Regions from separate parts of the Kitasatospora sp. NPDC036993 genome, predicted to be linked through region 2. Evidence: riboswitches for the same ligand, from Rfam matches in the RefSeq annotation. Region 2 holds a riboswitch; the other holds the start of a gene.

Region 1 (10,369 bases), on a different contig from region 2:
ACCCAGGGGAGCAGCATCCCGCCGGCCCAGGCGAGCGGGTCATCGGCCGGCGGGGTGTAGGAGGGCAGCGGCAGCAGCCCGGTGGAGTACACCAGCAGCCACTGCGCGACGTACCCGAGGAAGTAGATCTGCACGCTGGCGCCGACCAGGGTGAAGCCGGACAGCAGCCGGTCGGTCCGCCGTCCGTGCCGCAACGCGGAGACGAACCCGGTGCCGAGGCCGAACACCAGCAGGACGGCGAGCGCCCCCGCGGTCAGCGAGAGGGTGACCGGCAGGTGGTCGGCCAGCGCCTCGCTGACCGGCTGGTGCAGCCGGTAGGAGTAGCCGAGGCAGGGGGCGTCGCAGTGGATGGTCGAGCCGTCCACGTCGCCGATGTCCCGCCCGGCGACCACCCCGGCCAGGTAGTCGGTGTACTGGGTGAGCAGCGGTTGGTCCAGGCCCATGCTCTGGCGCACCGCCGCGACCTGCCCGCTGTCGCAGCGCGGGCCGCAGGCGGCGCGGGCCGGGTCGGCGGGCGCGGCGTAGAAGAGGGCGAAGGCGGCGGCGGAGACCGCGACCAGGACCGCGAGGGCCTGGGCGGTCCGCCGCAGGACGAAGGAGAGCATGGCCGATCCGGGGTCGACGTGACGGGGGAGGGAAGGGACGGGGAGAGGACGGGGAGGGAGGGGACGGGAGGCGGGGACGGCCCGCCCCGCCGGTGCGGCGAGGCGGGCCACCCGGCCTCAGGACTTCAGGTACAGCCAGGCCAGCGAGACGGTCCCGTAGATCGGGTGGATGAACGCCCCGCCGACGTTGCCGCCGCGCAGCTGGTTGACCGTCGGGTAGGCGTACGGCAGCACCGGCAGGTCCTTCATCACGGTCTGCTCCAGCGCGTACAGCTCCTTGGCCTTGGCGCGCGGTTCGCCGATCTGGTTGATCCGGTCGATCTCCTTGTCGACCGCGGGGTTGCGGTAGCGGGCGGAGTTGATGTCGCTGCCGGCCCGGCCGTCGAAGGAGAACGGGATCAGCGTGGACGGGGTCGGCCAGTCGACCGAGCTGGTCTCCTCGAACAGGTCGTACGGGGAGTCGGGGCGGTGCACCTCGTCCAGGAAGGCCTTGGGGTCGACCGGCTTGGGCACGACGGTGATGCCGGCCTTGCCGAAGCCCTCGACCAGCACCTGGGCGACGCGCTGCCCGGTCGGGGTGTTCCGGTACGCGTAGGTCAGGCTCCCGGGCGCCTGCTTGGCCTTGCCGAGCGCGGCCTTGGCGGCCTCCGGGTCGCCCTCGGGCCTGACCGGGTCGAGGTCGTACTTCTGCCAGTCGATCAGCGCGGGCGAGCTGAGCGTGGTCGCCAGCTCGCCGGTCCTGGCGCCGCCCTGGACCTGGCGGGCCTGCTGGCGCGGGTAGGCCAGGTGGAGCGCCCTGCGGACCTCGACGTCCGGCACCCGCTCGTTGTTGATCATCAGCTGGGTGACGAAGGCGCCCTGCCGGCCGGAGACCACCAGCTCCCTGGCCTTCGGGTCGGTGTCGGCGGTCTGGTACAGCTCGGCGGAGAGGGTGTCGGAGGCGGTGGTGGCGTTGGCGCCGCCGTCCCGGCCGGAGAGGATCTCCTGGTTGAGGTTGAGCGCCTCCTTGCCGTACGTGAAGACGAACTTCTCCGGGTACTGGCTGCGGATCGGGTCGGTCTCGGGCTTCCAGGCCGGATTGCGCTCCAGCACCATCCGGGTGTTCTGGACGTGCTCGGCGATCCGGTACGGGCCGGTCGCGAACGGCAGCCGGTCGTAGTCCGTCCCGGTGTCCTTGTCCCGGCGCACCGGCGAGGAGGAGGACTGCGCGGCCATGTACGGGACGTCGGCCTGCGGCTGCGGGAAGTGGAAGACGATGGTGCGCTCGTCCGGCGTCTCGATCGCGTCCAGGTCGCCGGCCTGCGGGCCCGCGTACTTGGCGCGCGCCGCCTCGTAGCCGGCCTCGCCGGTGAGCCACTGCGGCCAGTACGGCGGGCCGACCTCGTAGCCCTTGCCGAAGGTGCGCTCGATGCCGTACTTGACGTCCTGGGAGGTGATCGGCTGCCCGTCCTCCCAGGCGACGCCCTGCTTGAGCCGGTACGTCCAGGTGCGTCCGCCGTCGGCGGGGGTGCCGGTGTCGGTGGCCAGGTCGCCGACCAGCCTGGCCTTGCCGTCCACGACCTGGTACTGGGTCAGCTGGCGGCCCCAGAGCAGCGAGGCGTTGTAGGTGGCGCCCGCGTAGACCTTCTGCGGGTCCAGGTGGCGGAACTCGACGCTGTTGTACACGTTCACGGTGCCGCCCGCCCGGGCGCCGGGCACGGCCGGGGCCGGTCCGGCGCTCTCCTGCTCGCTGCCGAGCACGGCGGTCAGCGGGGAGGTCTCCTTGGCGGAGGCCCCGGCGGTGCCGGAGCCGGTGGTGCTGCCCGCGCCGGCCGAGCAGGAGGTCGCCAGCAGGGCGGTGGCGATGACGGCGAGGGACGGTCTGGTCCAGCGCATGGCGAATCTCTCCTTGCCCCGGCGGATCATGCCGGGACGGGCTCGGGTTGACGGATGTCTCGGGTTGACGGATGTGAGGGGGTGGTCGATGGGGCCCGGCAGGCACCGGTGCTCCGGTGCGCGGGCCGCGTCGGCTCAGCGGGCGCCGAGCGGGCTCAGCGCGCTCCGGTGCGCGGGTCGAGCGCGTCCCGGACGGCGTCGCCGAGCAGGTTGAAGGCGACGACGAACAGCAGCAGTGCCACCCCGGGGAACACCATGTAGGTGGGGTCGGCCTGGAAGACCTCGGAGCCGCGCGCGATCATCCGCCCCCAGTCGGGGACGGGTTCGGTGATGCCGACGCCGAGGAAGGACAGCGCGGCCTCGGAGGCGACGAAGGTCGGCACCGCCATGGTGGCGTGCACCAGCAGCTGCGAGCGAACATTCGGCAGGAGTTCGTGGACGACGACATGGAACCGGCTCGCACCCTGGGCCCGGGCGGACTGCACGAAATCCCTTTCCCGGAGCGATCGGACGGTGGCCCGCAGGGAAAGTGCGAGCGGAATCCAGCCGAACGCCGAGAAAACCAGGATCAGCACCAGGAACTGCATCCACTCCGGTTCCGCGGTGCCCGGGTCGACCAGCCGGGACTGGATCACCGGGCTGAGCGCGAGCAGCAGGAGCAGGGTCGGAAAGGCCAGCAGCACATTGGCGAGGAATCCGAACAGCCGGTCCGTGATCCCGCCGAGGTAGCCGACCGCCACGCCGGCCAGCACGCCCAGCGTGGTGGTCACCGCGGCGGACGCGAAGGCGATCAGCAGCGAGGTGCGGATGCCGTACAGCAGCTGGGTGAACACGTCCCGGCCGAGGCCGGGCTCCAGGCCGAACCAGAAGTCGCCGGAGATCCCGCCGTTCGGCAGCATCGGCAGGCCGCCGTCGCTGAGCAGGCCGGGGACGTCCTGGCCGTAGTGGTCGACCGGGTTCTTCCCGTACAGCGCGGCGACCAGCGGGGCGCCGAGGGCGAGCAGCAGGAACAGCACCACCACGGCCAGGGCGGTGGCGCCGACCCGGTCCCGCAGGATCCGGCGGAGCAGGCCGTGGGCGGCGGGCGCGGGCCCGGCCGCGGGTGCTGGGACCGTGTCGACCACTGCCATGAGGCGTAACCCCCGAATTCTCCGCCGCCCCATGGGTGAGGGTGCGCTGGTGTGCATTTCCGGTACGGCCTCCGGGGGTTTCCCGGCGGCCGTTCGAGCGACATTGGATCGGATGCGTCCGAGGTTCCGCAAATCACCCGCGGAGGACGTTCGGGTATTTCCCGCCGAATCGTTTCGGGAAATGTGGCGGCTTCATTTCGCTGAAACACTGGCGTTGCAAAACAACGGGCATACCAGAGCAAACCGGACGGGGTGTTCCGCATTCTGAGACCTCCGCCACAGTCCGTCCCGGGTTGGTACGATCCGGGTGGGCCGCAACTGGCGCGCAGGGATGGAATCAACCATCGGGAAGCGGCCCCGTGAATCCTCACGTGCACGTTGCCGAGCGCCTGGGCCCCCGTATCCCCACCAGGAGACCGCCTTGGCCCAGCAGCAGCCCCACACCGCCGCCTCCGTCGCCGCCGACACCGCCTTCCGCAGCGCCCTCGACGTGGTCGCCGGCGTAGAACCGCGGATCGCCGCCGCCATCGGCCGCGAACTGACCGACCAGCGCGCCTCGCTCAAGCTGATCGCCAGCGAGAACTACGCCTCCCCGGCAGTCCTGCTCACCATGGGCAACTGGCTCAGCGACAAGTACGCCGAGGGCACCGTCGGACGCCGCTTCTACGCGGGCTGCCGCAACGTCGACACCGTCGAGGGCATCGCCGCCGAGCACGCCCGCGAGCTGTTCGGCGCCGACCACGCCTACGTCCAGCCGCACTCCGGCATCGACGCCAACCTCACCGCCTTCTGGGCCGTCCTCTCCCAGCGGGTCGAGAGCCCGGCCCTGGAGCGCGCCGCGGTGCGCAACGTCAACGACCTCACCGAGCAGGACTGGGCGCGGCTGCGCCAGGAGCTCGGCAACCAGCGCATGCTCGGCATGTCCCTGGACACCGGCGGCCACCTCACCCACGGCTTCCGGCCCAACATCTCGGGCAAGATGTTCGAGCAGCGCAGCTACGGCACCGACCCGGCCACCGGCCTGATCGACTACGACGCGCTGCGCGAGACCGCCCGCGAGTTCCGCCCGCTGATCATCGTGGCCGGCTACTCCGCCTACCCGCGGCTCGTCGACTTCCGCCGGATGCGCGAGATCGCGGACGAGGTCGGCGCCACCCTCATGGTCGACATGGCGCACTTCGCCGGCCTGGTCGCGGGCAAGGTGCTCACCGGTGACCACGACCCGGTCCCGCACGCCCACATCGTCACCACCACCACCCACAAGTCCCTGCGCGGCCCGCGCGGCGGCATGGTGCTGTGCCGTTCCGAGCTGGCCGAGCACGTCGACCGCGGCTGCCCGCTGGTGCTCGGCGGCCCGCTCTCGCACGTCATGGCCGCCAAGGCGGTCGCCCTCGCGGAGGCCCGCCGCCCCGAGTTCCAGGTCTACGCCCGCGCCGTCGTCGACAACGCCAGGGCGCTCGCCGAGGGACTGCTGCGCCGCGGCGGCAAGCTGGTCACCGGCGGCACCGACAACCACCTGGTCCTCGCCGACGTCTCCGGCTACGGCCTGACCGGCCGCCAGGCCGAGGCGGCGCTGCTCGACTCGGGCATCGTCACCAACCGCAACTCCGTCCCGCAGGACCCGAACGGCGCCTGGTACACCTCGGGCGTCCGTCTCGGCACCCCGGCCCTCACCACCCGCGGCCTCGGCACCGCCGAGATGGACGAGATCGCCGACCTGATCCACACCGTCCTGCGCGCCACCACCCCCGCCACCACCGGGAAGGGCGCCCCCTCCAAGGCGGCCTACTCCCTGGACGCGGCCCTCCGTGACGCCACCGCCAAGCGGGCCGCCGACCTGCTCGCCCCGTACCCGCTCTACCCGGGCGTCGACCTGGTCTGACGGCCCGCCGGAAGCCGCCGGGGCCCGCACGCAGGCGGCACGCGGACCGCCGGGGCCCGGCCACCGCCGCCCGCGGCCGGCACGGCGGCGCACAGGCCGCCCGGGGCCGTCGAACCTCCGCTCGACGGCCCCGGGTGCCGGGCCGGCGGTCCTTCCCGCCGCCCCCTCACCCGGCCCGATTCCGCTAGTACTGCAGGGACTTGTACTGGAGGAACTCCTCCAGCCCGTGGCGGCCCAGCTCCCGGCCGAGCCCCGAGCTCTTGTAGCCGCCGAAGGGCGCGAGCGGGTTGAAGCGGCCGCCGTTGAGGTCGACCTGGCCGGTGTCGAGGCGGCGCGCGAAGGCGGCGGCGGTGTCGGTGTCACGGGCCCAGACGCCACCGGACAGGCCGTACGGGGTGCCGTTGGCCAGCTCGGCGGCGTGGTCCTCGTCCCGGTAGCGGAGGATCGCCAGGACCGGGCCGAACACCTCCTCCTGGGCGACCGTCATCTCCGGGGTCACGTCGGCGAGCACGGTCGGGCGGACGTAGTAGCCGGTGGGCAGCTCGGCGACCGGCTCCGAGCCGCCGACGACCAGCCGGGCGCCCTCGGCCAGCGCGCCGTCGATGTAGCCGCGCACCCGGGCCAGCTGCCTGGCGTTGACCAGCGGGCCGATCCGGGTCTGCGGGTCGGCCGGGTCGCCGGGGCGGTACCGGGCGGCCGCCTCCTCGGCCCTGGCGACCGCCTCCTCGTACTGGTCCTCGTGCACCAGCAGCCGGGTCAGCGCGCTACAGGTCTGGCCCGAGTTGGCGAAGACGTTGGCGACGTTCACCTTGACCGCGCGGGCCAGGTCGGCGCCCGGCAGCACCACGTTGGCCGACTTGCCGCCGAGTTCCAGGGAGACCCGCTTCAGCCCCCGGCCCGCCGTCTCGGCGACCTGCCGCCCGACGGCGGTGGAGCCGGTGAACGAGACCACGTCCACCTCCGGGTGCCCGACGAGCGCCGCGCCCGCCACCGCTCCGGTGCCGGTCACCAGGTTGAACACGCCCGCGGGGAACCCGGCCTCGTGCACCAGCCGGGCGAACAGCCGGGCCACCAGCGGGGTGTCCTCGGCCGGCTTGAGGACCACCGGGCAGCCGGCCGCCAGCGCGGGGACGGCCTTGGCCACGATCTGGTGCAGCGGGTAGTTCCACGGTGTGACCGCCGCGACCACGCCGGCCGGCTCGGCGTGCACCACCGAGTTGCCGATCCGCTCCTCGAACGGGTGGTCGGCGAGCAGGGCCAGGCAGGAGGTCGCCACGGCGAGCGGCAGCCCGGCGTGCACGGCCCCGGCGAAGCCGACCGGAGCGCCCAGCTCGGCGACGACCGTCTCGATGATCTCGCCCTGGGCGGCGGCGATCCCGTCCCGGAGCCGGGTCAGCAGCGCGAGCCGCTCCTCGCGGGTGGTCGCGCCCCAGTCGCGGGCCGCCCGGCGGGCCGCCGTCACCGCGGCGTCGACGTCGGCCGGGCCGCCGGCCGGCACCGTGGCCAGCACCTGCTCGGTCGCCGGGTTCAGCACGGGTACCGACCCGGTGTCCCCGGAAGGCCGCCATTCGCCGTCGATGTACTGGTCGCTGTACTCCGCGTACTGCCGCACCGATCGTCCTCTCATCCGCTCAGCCGCCTTTAACTAGCAGCGCTAGTCGAAGGTCAGTCAATGCGGCGCGGGCGGCCGCGCGCAAGAGTCAATCCCGACCGGCGGACCTGACGGTTACTTCGGAGCGAACCGCGCGGTGTACTCGTCGAACGGCTCGATGCCCACCTCCGCGCGCCGCTCGTCCAGCCGCTCCGGGTCCTCGCACGGCCACGGCACCGGGCGGCCGTCCGCCACCGCGCCGATCTGCGTCCCGTAGCGCTGCTCCCGGCCCTCGTTGACCGCCAGCCGGTCCCGGAGGAACGCCAGGTCACGGGCGCTCGCCTCACCCCGGGCGACCGCCTCGCCCAGCAGCGCCGCCGCTCGCCGCTGGACGTCGAGCTGCCGGTCCGCGTGCTGCGCGACCAGCCACGCCGCCCGGGCGGCCTCGGCGCCGAGCGTGCGCTCGGTCGGCCAGCCGTGCTCCGCCATGATCTCCGCGAGCCGGTCTCCGTGCCGGGCGGTGAGCCGCCGCCAGGCCGCCTGTTCGGCCAGGTCGGGGCTGTTCGCCAGCAGGGCGGCCGCGCCGTCCTCGGCCATCATCCCGACCAGCTCCTCGGCCAACGCCGACCCGGGCCCGCCGTCCTGCCGATCCGCTCCTCGCGCCATGCCGAGCCACTCCTCGCGTCCGGGCCCTCCCTGCCGAGGACCGCCCGCCACCACGGTAGGCGCGGAGCCCACGACGAAGATCATCCCCGGGGACGGTGACCAGGGGGCGACCTCCACGGCAGAATGGACGCACGGCGGGAACGGAGCGAGGTTCGTGCCCGCCGCGGACGCCGAAGGGCCGGTCGGAGGATTCCGACCGGCCCTTCACCATGCAGTGCGGCGCGACGCTCAGACCCGCGAGGGCTCCGTGGCGGAGGCCGTCGTGGCGGCCTCGGCCTCCAGCTCCTCGCGGACCGCGGCCAGCGAGGGGTTGGCCCAGGCGCTGGCGACGCCCCAGCGGTAGAACGCGAGCCCGATCGCGGCGACGATCAGCAGGTCCCAGCCCCCCGGCAGGTACCCGTGCCCGCCGAAGTCGGAACTGCCCGCCCAGGAGACCCCGGCCATCACGAACAGGTAGGCGACCATCCAGGCGCCCGCCTTCAGGTGCGGCTTGAGCTCGGCGAACGACTTGCGCAGCTCGTACCAGGCCCAGATCGGCAGACCGGCGGCCATCAGCAGGATGACCTTGCCGGTGAGCGGCCAGCGGGCCCAGTAGAGCACCAGCGAGCCGAAGACCATCGCGACCGGGGCGATCACCGGCATGGCGCGCAGCCGGACCGGCCGGGGGAGGTCCGGGGCCAGGCGGCGCAGCGCCATCACGGCGACCGGTCCTGTGACGTACGAGATCACGGTGGCCACCGAGACGATCTCGGCCAGCGAGCCCCAGCCGCGGAAGACCGCGAGGAACAGGAAGGCGACGACCAGGTTGAGCACCAGCGCCGGGCGCGGGATGCCGGTCTTGGCGTCGACCCTGCCGAAGATCTTCGGCAGGTGGCCGTTCTCCTGCACGCCGTGGATCATGCGCGAGGTGGTGGCGGCGTAGATCATGCCGGTGCCGGACGGCGAGATGAAGGCGTCCGCGTACAGCGTGATCGCCAGCCAGTTGAGGCCCCAGGCGATGGCCAGGTCGGCCAGCGGCGAGGTGTAGGAGAGGTTGCTCCAGCCGTTCGCCAGGTCGCCGGCGGGGATGGCGCCGAGGAACGCGATCTGCAGCGCGACGTAGATCACCAGGGCGATCAGGATCGAGCCGATGACGGCCTTCGGCAGCGACTTGCCGGGGTTCCTGGCCTCGCCGGCCAGGTTGAGCGGGGACTGGAAGCCGTTGAAGGCCCAGACGATCCCGGAGACCGCGACGGCGGTGAACACCGCGCTCCAGCCGTTCGGCGCGAAGCCGCCGTGGTCGGTGAAGTGGGCGGTGTCGAAGTGCGCGAAGAGCAGCGCACCGGCCGTCAGCGTCGGGACGACGACCTTGAAGACGGTGATCGCCGTGTTGGTCTTGGCGAACAGCGTGATCGCGAACCAGTTGAGGGCGAAGTAGACGAGCAGCAGCACACTGGCGAGCGCCACGCCGCTGAGGGTCAGCTCCTTGCCGTCGTACAGCCCCTGTGCCCAGCCGAAGTGCCAGGAGCTCATGTACTGGACGGAGGCGGTGGCCTCACCCGGGATGACCGAGACGATGGCGATCCAGTTGGCCCAGGCGGCCAGGTAGCCGGCCAGCGAGCCGTGCGAGTACTGGCCGTACCGGACCATGCCGCCGGCCTTGGGGAACATCGAGCCCAGCTCGCTGTAGGTGAGGGCGATGGTCAGCGCCACCGCGGCACCGATCACCCAGGCGAGGATCGAGGCGGGGCCGGCGAGCTTGGCGGCCCGCTCGGCACCGAACAACCAGCCGGAACCGATGATCGACCCCAGCCCGACCGCGGTCAGGCTGATGGTGCCGAGCGATCGCCGGTAGTTCTGGTGTGATGCCGTCGACGATTCGGGCTCACTCAACGTATCGGTCCTCTCGCTCGTGGTTCATCGGGTGGTGTCGGTGTTTTTGCGATTTTGGGTCGGTATTTCGGACAAACGGAGAGCAGCCTATGGTCCGAAAACGGGCGAAAACCTCAGGGGAAGCTCAAACCGTCCGATTGTTGCCATCTCGTGTCCGCCATTCGGGTGGATTCGGCCCGATGTTGAGACGGACGGCACAGTGTCCGGACGGGGCAGTGTCCGGACGGAGCGGTGCCCGCGCGGGGCGGTGCCCGGGGATGGCGGCCGGGTTCGGCCCGGGGAAAAGGGGTGGCCCGGAAAAGCAAATTCCCCGTGGTCGCCTTTCGGCTTCCACGGGGAATTCGGCTGTGTCCGAGGGGGGACTTGAACCCCCACGCCCGATAAAGGGCACTAGCACCTCAAGCTAGCGCGTCTGCCATTCCGCCACCCGGACCGGGTGTGTGCTTCGGGGGTTTTTTGCTCGCCCCCTCGGCGACAGAGAGAACATTACCAGGGTTCTCGAGTGCTTCTCACCTGCGCTTCCACGGGGCCGCGCGACCGGACATCCTGTGTCCGGGGCCGACGGGACCACCGCGCCCGCAGGGGCAGCCGCGCCCCGTCCGTACAGGTTGGTACGGCCTGGGAACGCGCTCGAATCCCGCCCCAAGCGGTGGTGTCCGCGAAGGAACCGGTCGACTCCGGCGCCGCCCGCGGTCGGTTCCGGCCGGAACCGGTCCGACACGGGCAACTTGTCGACGGTGCCACGGCC
Region 2 (10,369 bases):
TCACCCCGATCGCCCCCGGCCTGACCATGACCTCCTTCGACCGCCTCGGCGGCGCCGGCTGGATCCGCGGCAAGGTCCTCGTCGCCGACCTGGACACCAAGGGCCTGAGCGTCGACTACCTGTCCTCCGGCAAGGTGACCACCCGCCAGACCGTCACCGAGATGGCCCGCGGCGCCGGCGCCGTCGCCGCGATCAACGGCGACTACTTCGACATGAACGCCTCCGAAGCCCCCCTCGGCGTCGGCGTCTCCCGCCAGGACGGCCTGATCCAGGCCCCCGTCGAAGGCTGGAACCAGGCCGTCACCGTCGGCACCGACGGCCTGGCCCGGATGGCCCAGGTCTTCCTGGAGGGCCACGCGAGCCTGCCCGGCGGCCGCGAGGCCACCCTCACCGGCGTCAACACCTACGGCCTGCCCGCCGACGGCATCGGCGTGTTCACCCCCGCCTGGGGCGACGCCACCCGCGCCCACGTCGCGAACGGCTCCGCCGAGGTCGTCGAGGTCGAACTGCGCGACGGCAAGGTCACCGCCGTCCGCGACACCCTCGGCGCCGCCGTCCCCGAGGGCGCCACCGTCCTGGTCGGCCGCGACGCCGGCGCCCGCACCCTGCGCGACCTCAAGCCCGGCGACCAGGTCTCCGTCGGCTACCGCCCGCGCGCCTCCTTCGGCGAGGTCGCCGTCGCGGTCGGCGGCTACCAGGTCCTGGTCGCCGACGGCGTCGCCCAGCGCTCCGGCGAGAACGACGGCAACGAACTCAACGCCCGCACCGCCGTCGGCTTCTCCGCCGACAACCGCCGCATGTACCTCGTCTCCATCGACGGCCGCCAGGCCGACAGCCCCGGCATCAACCTGCCCGACCTCGCCGTCCTGATGCGTGACATGGGCGCCCACAACGCCCTCAACATGGACGGCGGCGGCTCCGCCGCCATGGCCGCCCGCCTGCCCGGCGCCGGCCAGGCCGGCACCGTCAGCAACCCCTCCGACAACGGCGGGGAACGCGCCGTCGCCAACGGCCTCGGCCTGTTCTCCACCCCCGGCTCCGGCCGGACCAAGGGCTTCCGGCTGCGCCCCGCCGAGACCGTGGACACCGCCGCCCGCGTCTTCCCCGGCCTGCACCGCACCGTGCGCGCCCTGCCCCACGACGAGGCCTACGGCGCCGTCACCGCCACAGTGCCCGCCACCGCCTGGTCCACCGCCACCGGCGCCAAGGTCACCGTCGAGGGCCGCGGCCTGGACGCCGTCGTCACCGGCCGCGAATCCGGCCCCGCCGAGGTCGCCGTCACCGCCAAGGGCGCCGACAGGTCCGTCCTGCCGCTCACCGTGCTCGGCCCCGCCGTACGCATCACCGCCGGCAACGAACCGATCGGCCTCGAAGGCACCGGCACCACCGCCGGCCTCACCGTCACCGGCTACGACGCACTCGGCCACGCCGCACCCGTCGAAGCCGCCGACGTCAAGGTCACCGGCGGCGAGGGCGTCGTCGAGGCCGGCGCCGCCGCCGACGGCACCATCACCCTCAAGGCCCTGGCCGACGGCAGGTCCGCCACCCTCAGACTGACGGTCGGCACCCTGGAGACCGCCGTCGCCGTCACCGTCGGCATGACCGAGAAGCCCTTCGCCGACTTCTCCGACGCCGCCGCCTGGAAGTCCGGCAACGACCGCGCCCCCGGCGGCTCGGTCGCCCCCGCCGCCGGCCCCGACGGCACCCACGGCCTGCGCCTGACCTACGACTTCACCCAGTCCACCGGCACCCGCGGCCAGTACGCCATCGCCCCCGAGGGCATCGTGCTGCCCGGCCAGCCCCGCTCCGTCAGCATGTGGATCGAAGGCGACGGCAACGGCGCCTGGCCGCGCGTCCAGTACCGCACCGCCGCCGGCGTCACCGCCAACCTCGACGCCCCGATGGTCACCTGGAACGGCTGGCGCAAGGTCGAATTCCCCATCCCCGCAGGCGTCCAGTACCCGCTGACCTTCCAGCGCTTCCGCCTGATGGAGACCGGCGCCGCCCGCTCCTACAGCGGCGCCCTCACCCTCGCCGACCTGCGCGTCAAGGTCGCCCCCGACGTCGAACTGCCCGTCCAGCCCAAGGTCACCGACCCCGTCGTGCTCACCCACGGCACCGTCGACGGCCGCCAGTTGCGCGTCGCCGTCATGTCCGACGCCCAGTTCATCGCCCGCAGCCCCGACAGCGACATCGTCCAGGCCGCCCGCCGCACCCTGCGCGACATCGCCGCCGCCAAGCCCGAACTGCTCGTCATCGACGGCGACTTCGTCGACGAGGCGTCCCCCGCCGACTTCGCCCTCGCCCGCAAGCTCCTCGACGAGTTCGACCAGCTCACCGGACGCACCATCCCCTGGCACTACGTGCCCGGCAACCACGAGGTGATGGGCCCCGGCACCATCGACAACTTCAAGGCCGCCTTCGGCGACACCACCCAGGTGTTCGACGTCAAGGGCACCCGCTTCGTCACCCTGAACAGCTCGCTCGGCACCCTGCGCGGCAGCGGCTTCGACCAGATCGCCACCCTGCGCAACGCCCTGGACGGCGCCGCCAAGGACCCGTCCATCACCGGCCTGCTGCTCTTCGAACACCACCCCACCCGCGACCCGCTGCCCGACCAGGGCAGCCGGCTCAGCGACCGCAAGGAAGCCGCCCTCGTCGAGCAGTGGCTCGCCGACCTCCGCACCAAGGGCAAGTCCGCCGCCATGGTCACCGGCCACGTCGGCGCCTTCCACGCCCAGAGCATCGACGGCGTCCCGCACCTGATCAACGGCAACTCCGGCAAGGGCCCCGCCTCCGAACCCGACCGCGGCGGCTTCACCGGCTGGACGATGCTCGGCATCAACCCCACCGCCGGCAAGGTCACCGACCCCTACGCCGTCACCGACGACACCTCCGCCTGGCTGCGCGCCGAGGTCCGCGCCCGCGCCGACGCCGTCGACCTCAAGGCCCCCACCGCGCTCGGCCTGCTCGAAGCCGCGCCGGTCAACGCCACCTTCACCCAGGACGGCGAGCGCACCGTGCCCGTCGCCTGGCCCGTCACCGCCCAGTGGGGCGGCACCGGCGTCCACATCGGCACCGCCGCGAGCGCCCCGCGCGGCGCCCTCGCCGCCTACGACCCGGCCACCGGCACCCTGACCGGGCTGCGCCCGGGCCGCGGCACGCTGAGCGTCACCGTCGGCGGGGTGAAGGCCGAACAGCCGCTCACCGTCGGCGCGGTGCCCGCCTGCACCACCACCGTGCGCGGCAAGCACTCCTCGCTCGCCGTCACCGCGGGCGTCACCTGCCTGGAGGGCGCGAGCATCGACGGACCGGTCCTGGTCCAGCCCGGCGCCGCCCTGATCGCGGTGGACTCCACCGTCAACGGCCCGCTCTCCGCCCGCGGCGCGAGCACCCTGGTGCTGACCGACACCACCGTCAACGGCCCCGTCGCCGTCAGCGGCACCACCGGCACCACGGCGATCCTGCGCGGCACCGTCGCCGGGCCGCTGCACGTCGCCCTGAACAAGGGCGCCACCCTGCTGGCCGGCACCACCGTGCGCGGCCCGCTGGACTGCGCCGGCAACACCCCCGACCCGGTGAACGGCGGCATCGCCAACACCGTGAACGGGCCGAAGGGCGGTCAGTGCGCCAAGTTGTGACGGATCGTCAGAAATGAACGGTCGGAAGTGAATCTCCAGTGATGCACCGCAGGCCCGGACCGCTCCTCGCGGCCCGGGCCTGCGGCCTTCCCGGAAACTTTCGAGCGGGAACCGTCCGTACGGGCTATCGTGGTCGCGGGCCGTGACTGGCGCTGAGGTGGAGAACCACCGGGGAGCGGCCTGACACCCCGTCGATGCCGTGCGCCTGGGCACCCATTGTGGAGCTCGGGAGTGGCACGTGGTGCAGACACAGCAGGCGCGGCTGATGAACGGCACGGATCTCGCCCGCCGGATCATCGAGACCAGCGCGGCAACCGCCGAGGACATCCGCCACCGCACCGGCACGTCGCCGTGCCTGGCGACCGTCCTGGTGGGGGAGGACCCGGCCTCGGTCACCTACGTCCGGATGAAGCAGGCCCGTTGCGCGAAGGCCGGCATCCGCTCGCGGCATGTCGCCCTCCCCGCCTCGGTGAGCACCGCCGGGCTGGTGGAGGCCGTCACCGAGTTGTCCGAGGACCCGGACGTGCACGGCATCCTGCTCCAACACCCGGTCGGGCCGCACCTCGACGAGCGCGCCGCGTTCGAGGCGATCGCCCCCGGCAAGGACGTCGACGGGGTCACCACGCACTCCTTCGCCGCGACGGCCTTCGGACTGCCCGGCTTCGTCTCCTGCACGCCCGGAGGGATCATGCGCCTGCTGGACGAATACGACGTCGACCTCACCGGCAAGCACGCCGTCGTGGTGGGACGCAGCCCCATCCTCGGCAAGCCCGCCGGCCTGCTCCTGCTCGGACGGGACGCCACCGTCACCTACTGCCACTCCCGCACCGTCGGCCTGCCCGCGATCGTGCGCGAGGCCGACGTCCTGGTCGCCGCCGTCGGCCTCCCGCGCTTCATCGAGGGGGCGGACGTCAAGCCCGGCGCCGTGGTGGTCGACGCGGGCTACAACCCGGGCAACGTCGGGGACGTCGACTTCGGGACCGCCCGCCATCGGGCGAGCCTGATCACCCCCGTGCCCGGCGGCGTCGGCCCGATGACCATCGCCGTCCTCCTCGCCCAGACCGTCGAGGCCGCCGCACGCCAACTCGCCCTGCCTGCACCGGCCCCCGCTCCCTCCAGGCCCTGACGCTCCGCCCCGCCCCCGGTTCACTCCGTCACGGGCAGGCACTCCGCGAGCAGGCCGACGATGTCGCGCCACGCCCGCCGCGCGTGCAGCGGGTGGTGGCCGACGCCGGGCAGCACCTCCTGGTCGACCATCGGGTGGTGGAAGGCGTGCAGCGCGCCGCCGTAGACCACCAGGCGCCAGTCGACGCCCGCGTCCTGCATCTCGGCGGCGAAGGCCTCCCGCTGCGCGGGCGGCATGATCGGATCCTCCGACCCGACCCCGGCCCACACCGGGCAGCGGATGCGCGCCGCCTCGCCCGGGCGGCCCGTGGTCACCGCGTTGACCGTCCCGATCGCCCGCAGGTCGACCCCGTCGCGCCCGAGTTCCAGCACGACGGCGCCCCCGGTGCCGTAGCCGATGCCGGCGATCCGCTCGGGGTCGGTCCGGGGCTCGGCCCGCAGCACGTCCAGTGCCGCATGGCCGATGTCCCGCAGCCGCTCGGGGGCGGCGAGCAGCGGGAGCACGTGCGCCAGCATCTCCTGCGGATCGGTGAACCAGCGCCCGCCGTTGATGTCGAACGCCAGCGCCACGTACCCCAGTTCGGCGAGGGCGTCGGCGCGGCGGCGCTGGAAGTCGTTCAGGCCAGGACCCTCGGGCCCGACCAGCACCGCGGGCCCGCGGCCGCTCCCGGCGGGCAGCGCGAGGTGCCCGACCATCGTCAGTCCGTCGGCGGGGTACTCGACCGTGCGTGTGGTGACCGTCGTCATGTCACCGGACTGTAGTGGCGGTTGGGGTCCATGCGGGCCCGCCTTGGCTGTCGGCAGAGCGGCGGGCCGTGGCGCCGTACGCCGCGGCTGCCCACGCAAACGGGAGGGCCGACCGCCAGTTGTGTCACCGGTGGGTACATCCGGTCGCATCTTCGGCATGCTGACCGCACACGTGATCCGGATACGGCAAGGGAGATGGCCATGCGTCGAATCGCGGCTCTGGGTACGGGGGCGGCACTGCTGGTGGCCGCCGGTGTGATGGCGGCGCCGGGGGCGGCGGCGACCTCGTACTGCAGCACCACCCAGGGGACGAACTGGGGGTCGGTGAGCTGCCAGACCACCGCCACGAAGAACCACTGGCAGCTGGTGCTGGTCTGCAACAACGACAACGTCAAGGGCAACCAGACGACGGTCCTCGGCTCCTGGCACATGGGCAACGGGACCGACACCCTCTACTGTCCGACCGGCTACAGCACGGCCTACACCAAGGTGAACAACGACAACTGACCTTCCGGGCAAGGGTGTTCGGCCCCCAACATCGAAGGCGGGGGCCGACACCCTGCCCGCGGTGCCGTGTCCTACGTGGCCTTGTGGTTCTTGACGAGGTCCTGGACGGACTTGGGGACGGGGGTGCCCTGCTTGACGCGCTTGTCGGGGACGGGGTCGCCGTAGGTCTGGTGCAGGGCGAGGACACCGCCCCAGGCGTTGGGGTAGTCCCAGTCCCGCTGGGTTTCGTGTTCGGGCCCGTCGGGGTGGGTCGCCAGTTTGGCGTGAACGGTCGTGCCCTCCTCACCGAGGTCGACGGAGAGGACTCCGGTGGTGGGGCTGTGCTGCCCGTCCGTGTTCAGGTCCTTGTCGTCGATGGGGCGCAGCTCGCTCCAGCGCCCGGGGATGATCTGGTCGCTCAGCGCTTGGAAGGCCTTCGCGCGCTCGGAGGGGCCGACCTTCCTGGCGACGCCGTTGACGACGACGGAGCGGTAGTTGAGGGAGGTGCTGATGGCCGCGCGTCCGACGACGAGGCCGTCGACGAGGGTGACGGCCAGGCTGACGGACACGCCGTCATCGCTCCACAGGTGCTTCAGCGAGACCGGGATCCCGGTCGGGTAGTAGATGGACCCGTGCAGGTAGAGGAGTCTCCTGCCGCCTTCCTCGTGGTAGGCGTAGACCATGGGGACGCACCGCGGCCTGATCGTCAGCCGGTCGCCCGGGGTGCTGATCTCCAGGTGTGCGGCGGTGCAGACGAAGCCGGCCTTGAGGACGGGGGCCCAGTCCTTCGGGTCGGTGCTCACCTGCGTCCTCTTGATCGACACCGTGGCGTCCGACGGTCCTGTGGCGGTGCCCGGTTCCTGGGGCGTGGCGGGCGTGGTGGACATGGCGGCTCCTTCACGACGGGGGACGGGGGTGGCCCGGCTCCGCCGGCGACGGGAGCGGGCCCGGAACACTGGTCATGACTACGGCACGGCGGGCGCCCGACGGGCTCCAACGTGCGCGCGGCGGTGGCGGATCACCCCGCCAGAGCAACGGCCCCCGCAGGCCGCGACCGCGGGACGCCGGGACGTTCCGATGCGCCATCCGGCCGTCCGCCGTTGGAAGGGGAGCGCCTCGCGGTCGTGGCCGGCAGCCTCCACCGGTCGGCTGACGGGGGCCGGTCGCCACGACCGGAAGAACGTTTCGGCTCTTCCGGTCGGCCGCCGGAGGAGGCAATTCCTCATATCAGCAAGGGAATTCACGGACCGGTGACGCCCATGTGTGTCCGCCCCGGCCGCTGGCCGGGGCGGAGCCATACTCGTGGACGCCGAGACCAGAGAGGTGATCCGAAAGGGGACGCCTCCGCGGCGGACGCGAAAGGGAGAGCATGCCGGACAACGGTGAATTCTCGAAGTCACTCAAAGAGTTCCTCGACAAGATCGGCGACTGGTACCGCGACAATCACGAGGGCTTCAGGACCCTGTTCGACGCGACGATCGCCAACGTGGTGAAGTGCCCGGCCGACCCGACCGATCCCGATGGAAAGAAGGTGTACTACGACTGGCGGGGGGCGACGATCGAGACGCTGAAGAAGTTCTTCACGGACTGGTACGACGACTGGTACAAGACGAAGCCCAACGACGGCCTGGACTACATCGAGAAGTTCAGCTGGCTCACCTACGAGAACGACTACGGGATGGTCTTCATGACCTGTGGTCCCGGCCTGGAGATGACCAAGGACTTCACCAATCTCCAGGGCGGTCAGATGGACGACAAGGGGAAGGAGGGGCAGGATCTCATCAAGCTCTGGCGCACTGAACTCGGCACGAGGATGGACGACTTCGAGCAGGGCCCCTGGGACACCTTCAACCGGTTCTTCATCCGTGAGCTGCGGGACCCGTCGGTACGCCCGGTCGACGCCCCGGGCGACGACAGCGTCGTGGTCGCCCCGACCGACTGCGTCATCAACATGATCGTCGACGACCTGGCCGAGGAGACGCCGATCCCGGTCAAGACCGTCACCATGAACGTCAAGCAGCTGCTCGCCGGTTCCGAGTACTACAAGAAGTTCGTCCCCAGAGAGGAGGACGGCAGCACGCTGCCCGGAGGCACGGCCGTTTCGTGCATCCTGATGCCCGACACCTACCACTGGTACCACGCGCCGGTGAAGGGCGAGGTCGTGGAGTCCCACGACGACGTCCACGGGATCTACTACGGAATGCGGGACTTCCCCGAGCTCCTCAACAAGGGGAACGTCGGTTACGGGTTCGACTACGAGATGTTCGACAACTTCCGCCGCGGCTACCTCGTCTTCAGGACGAACTTCACCGACCCCAAGGGGAAGCAGCACGAGACGTACGTGGCGATGGTGACCGTCGGCCTCAACTCGATCGGCTCCGTGCAGTACGAACCGGAGTTCAAGAACCCCCAGAAGCCCGTTGCGGTGGCGAAGGGTCAGAAGATCGGGAACTTCCAGTACGGCGGCTCCCTGAACATCCTGCTGTTCGAGTACGGCCGCTTCCCGGCCCTGCAACTGCACATGGGGCAGCGCATCGGCACCCTGGAGGCCCCGGAGCGTACGAAGGGGCTGTTCACCGGCTCGTACCACACGCAGTCCCGCCGGGGCATCCCGTTCGCCCGTTGAACCCGTCGATCCCGTTGATCCGGTCGATCCCGCCGATCCGCTCCCGAACGAAGGACCGAACCATGGACCCGGAAGACCTCGTCACGTCGATCCCGGCGAACCTCCTCGACACCCAGAGCCTCGACCTGTACACCAAGGACACCAAGAGGCTCCGCTCCTACGCGGGGCGCGTACGGCTCGACGGCACGGGCACCAGGAAGAACCACCTCTTCTACTGGTTCTTCGAGAGCCAGACCTGTAGCCCCCACGTGCCCGTCTCCGAGCAACAGGACCTGGTCAGCGCCACGCCGCTGCTGATCTGGCTCAACGGAGGCCCCGGCGCCTCCTCGCTGGTGGGGCTCTTCCTGGAGAACGGCCCGCTGACCATCACCGAGGACAGCGTCGGGACCGTGTCGCTGACCACCACCGGCTGGAACAAGGAGGCGCACGTCGTCTACTGGGACCAGCCCCTGGGCACCGGATACACCCACTCCGACAAGCCCGAGGAGTACGTCCGGGACGAGGCCGAGCTCGGCCACATGTTCTGGCAGGCGCTCCAGGAGTTCTTCCGGCTGCACCCCGAGTACGCGAAGTGCCCGCTGTACGTCTGCGGCGAGAGCTACGCCGGCAAGTACGTGCCGGCGATCGCCCTGGAGATCGACAAGCAGAACGGGCAGAAGAAGGGACGGCACCTCGACCTGCGCGGGATCGCGGTGGGCAACGGCTGGATCACGCCCGAACTCTCACTGGGCCTCATGATCGACTACGCCTACACCACCGGGTTCATCGGCATCGGCCAACGCGAGGAACTGCTCCGGGACTACGCGAACGTCCAGGCCGAGATCAAGGAAGGCAGCATGGTCCAGGCCACCAAGGACGGCAACGCCCTGGTGGACAAGACCCTGGCCTACGGCGGGAACTTCGACGTCTACGACGTCCGGCGGTGGAACGGCCTCCCCTGGGAGACGATGAAGAAGTACCTGACCAGCGAGCCCGTCAAGAAGGCCCTGCACGTGCCCGGGGTCGAGTGGACGTGCGAGGACAACAGCGGCCCGGTGGCCGACAACCTGGCAGCCGACAACATGGCGGACGCGTCCGACAAGTACGGCGACCTCATCGACAGGAGCGACGGGGACTCCAAGCGCTACAAGGTGCTGCTCTACACCGGGAACTTCGACACCGCCTGCGGCTACCGGAGCACCGAGGAGATCCTCGACGCACTCATGCGGGAGCGCGACCCGAAGTGGCACAGCGCGCCCCGCCTGATCTGGAAGCAGTCGCCGGGCGACCCCAAGGGCTTCGTCCGCCAACTCGGCAACCTGACGCAGGTGGCCATCCCCGACTCCGGTCACGAGGTGCCGGCCTACCAGCCGGAGATCTGCCGGGAGATGCTCTACAACTGGCTCTTCGACCGCCCCTTCCCCGGGCACGACCCGCAGGGACCGCTCGCGTAGCGGACCGGCGACGGCGCCGGGGAGGCGGCAGGACGGCAGGACGGCAGGACGGCAGGGCGGCACCGCGGACTGCACCGCGGTGGCGCCCTGCCGTGCGTGGCGCCACCGGCACGGGGTGGTCGGCGTTGGCCGTGCTGGTACTTCGCTCCCTGAGTTGCTTCTTCACACCGCTTGCCTGCCTGTGGACTCCGGAACCCGCGATCACGGGGGCGGCGAGAGCCACTTGGTACGACGCTCGCCCTCTCCCGGAGTCCTCGGCGGCCGGACGGCATCGAGGTGGGCGGGTGCGTGAGAAGTCGGTGGGGCCGACT

Evidence for each region. A riboswitch is a leader RNA that binds a small molecule or an ion and turns the genes downstream of it on or off. The one in region 2 is predicted to bind ZMP and ZTP.
Region 1: another riboswitch for ZMP and ZTP. It lies ahead of ACZ7C5_RS03805 (glycine hydroxymethyltransferase); the one in region 2 lies ahead of ACZ7C5_RS22285 (bifunctional 5,10-methylenetetrahydrofolate dehydrogenase/5,10-methenyltetrahydrofolate cyclohydrolase).

Annotation. Positions count from the first base shown of each region.
Region 1 covers NZ_JBVJRP010000002.1:76,262-86,630, reverse strand. The annotation lists gene ACZ7C5_RS03820 (ABC transporter permease) at 1-605, opposite strand, end outside; gene ACZ7C5_RS03815 (ABC transporter substrate-binding protein) at 723-2,480, opposite strand; gene ACZ7C5_RS03810 (ABC transporter permease) at 2,636-3,610, opposite strand; ZMP/ZTP riboswitch at 3,915-4,012, shown strand; gene ACZ7C5_RS03805 (glycine hydroxymethyltransferase) at 4,032-5,492, shown strand; gene ACZ7C5_RS03800 (aldehyde dehydrogenase family protein) at 5,677-7,119, opposite strand; gene ACZ7C5_RS03795 (DUF6624 domain-containing protein) at 7,219-7,749, opposite strand; gene ACZ7C5_RS03790 (APC family permease) at 7,978-9,621, opposite strand; tRNA gene ACZ7C5_RS03785 (tRNA-Leu) at 9,970-10,054, opposite strand.
Region 2 covers NZ_JBVJRP010000010.1:137,119-147,487, reverse strand. The annotation lists gene ACZ7C5_RS22290 (phosphodiester glycosidase family protein) at 1-3,641, shown strand, start outside; ZMP/ZTP riboswitch at 3,774-3,859, shown strand; gene ACZ7C5_RS22285 (bifunctional 5,10-methylenetetrahydrofolate dehydrogenase/5,10-methenyltetrahydrofolate cyclohydrolase) at 3,907-4,767, shown strand; gene ACZ7C5_RS22280 (dienelactone hydrolase family protein) at 4,788-5,513, opposite strand; gene ACZ7C5_RS22275 (hypothetical protein) at 5,715-6,020, shown strand; gene ACZ7C5_RS22270 (pyridoxamine 5'-phosphate oxidase family protein) at 6,092-6,886, opposite strand; gene ACZ7C5_RS22265 (phosphatidylserine decarboxylase) at 7,369-8,625, shown strand; gene ACZ7C5_RS22260 (S10 family serine carboxypeptidase-like protein) at 8,688-10,058, shown strand.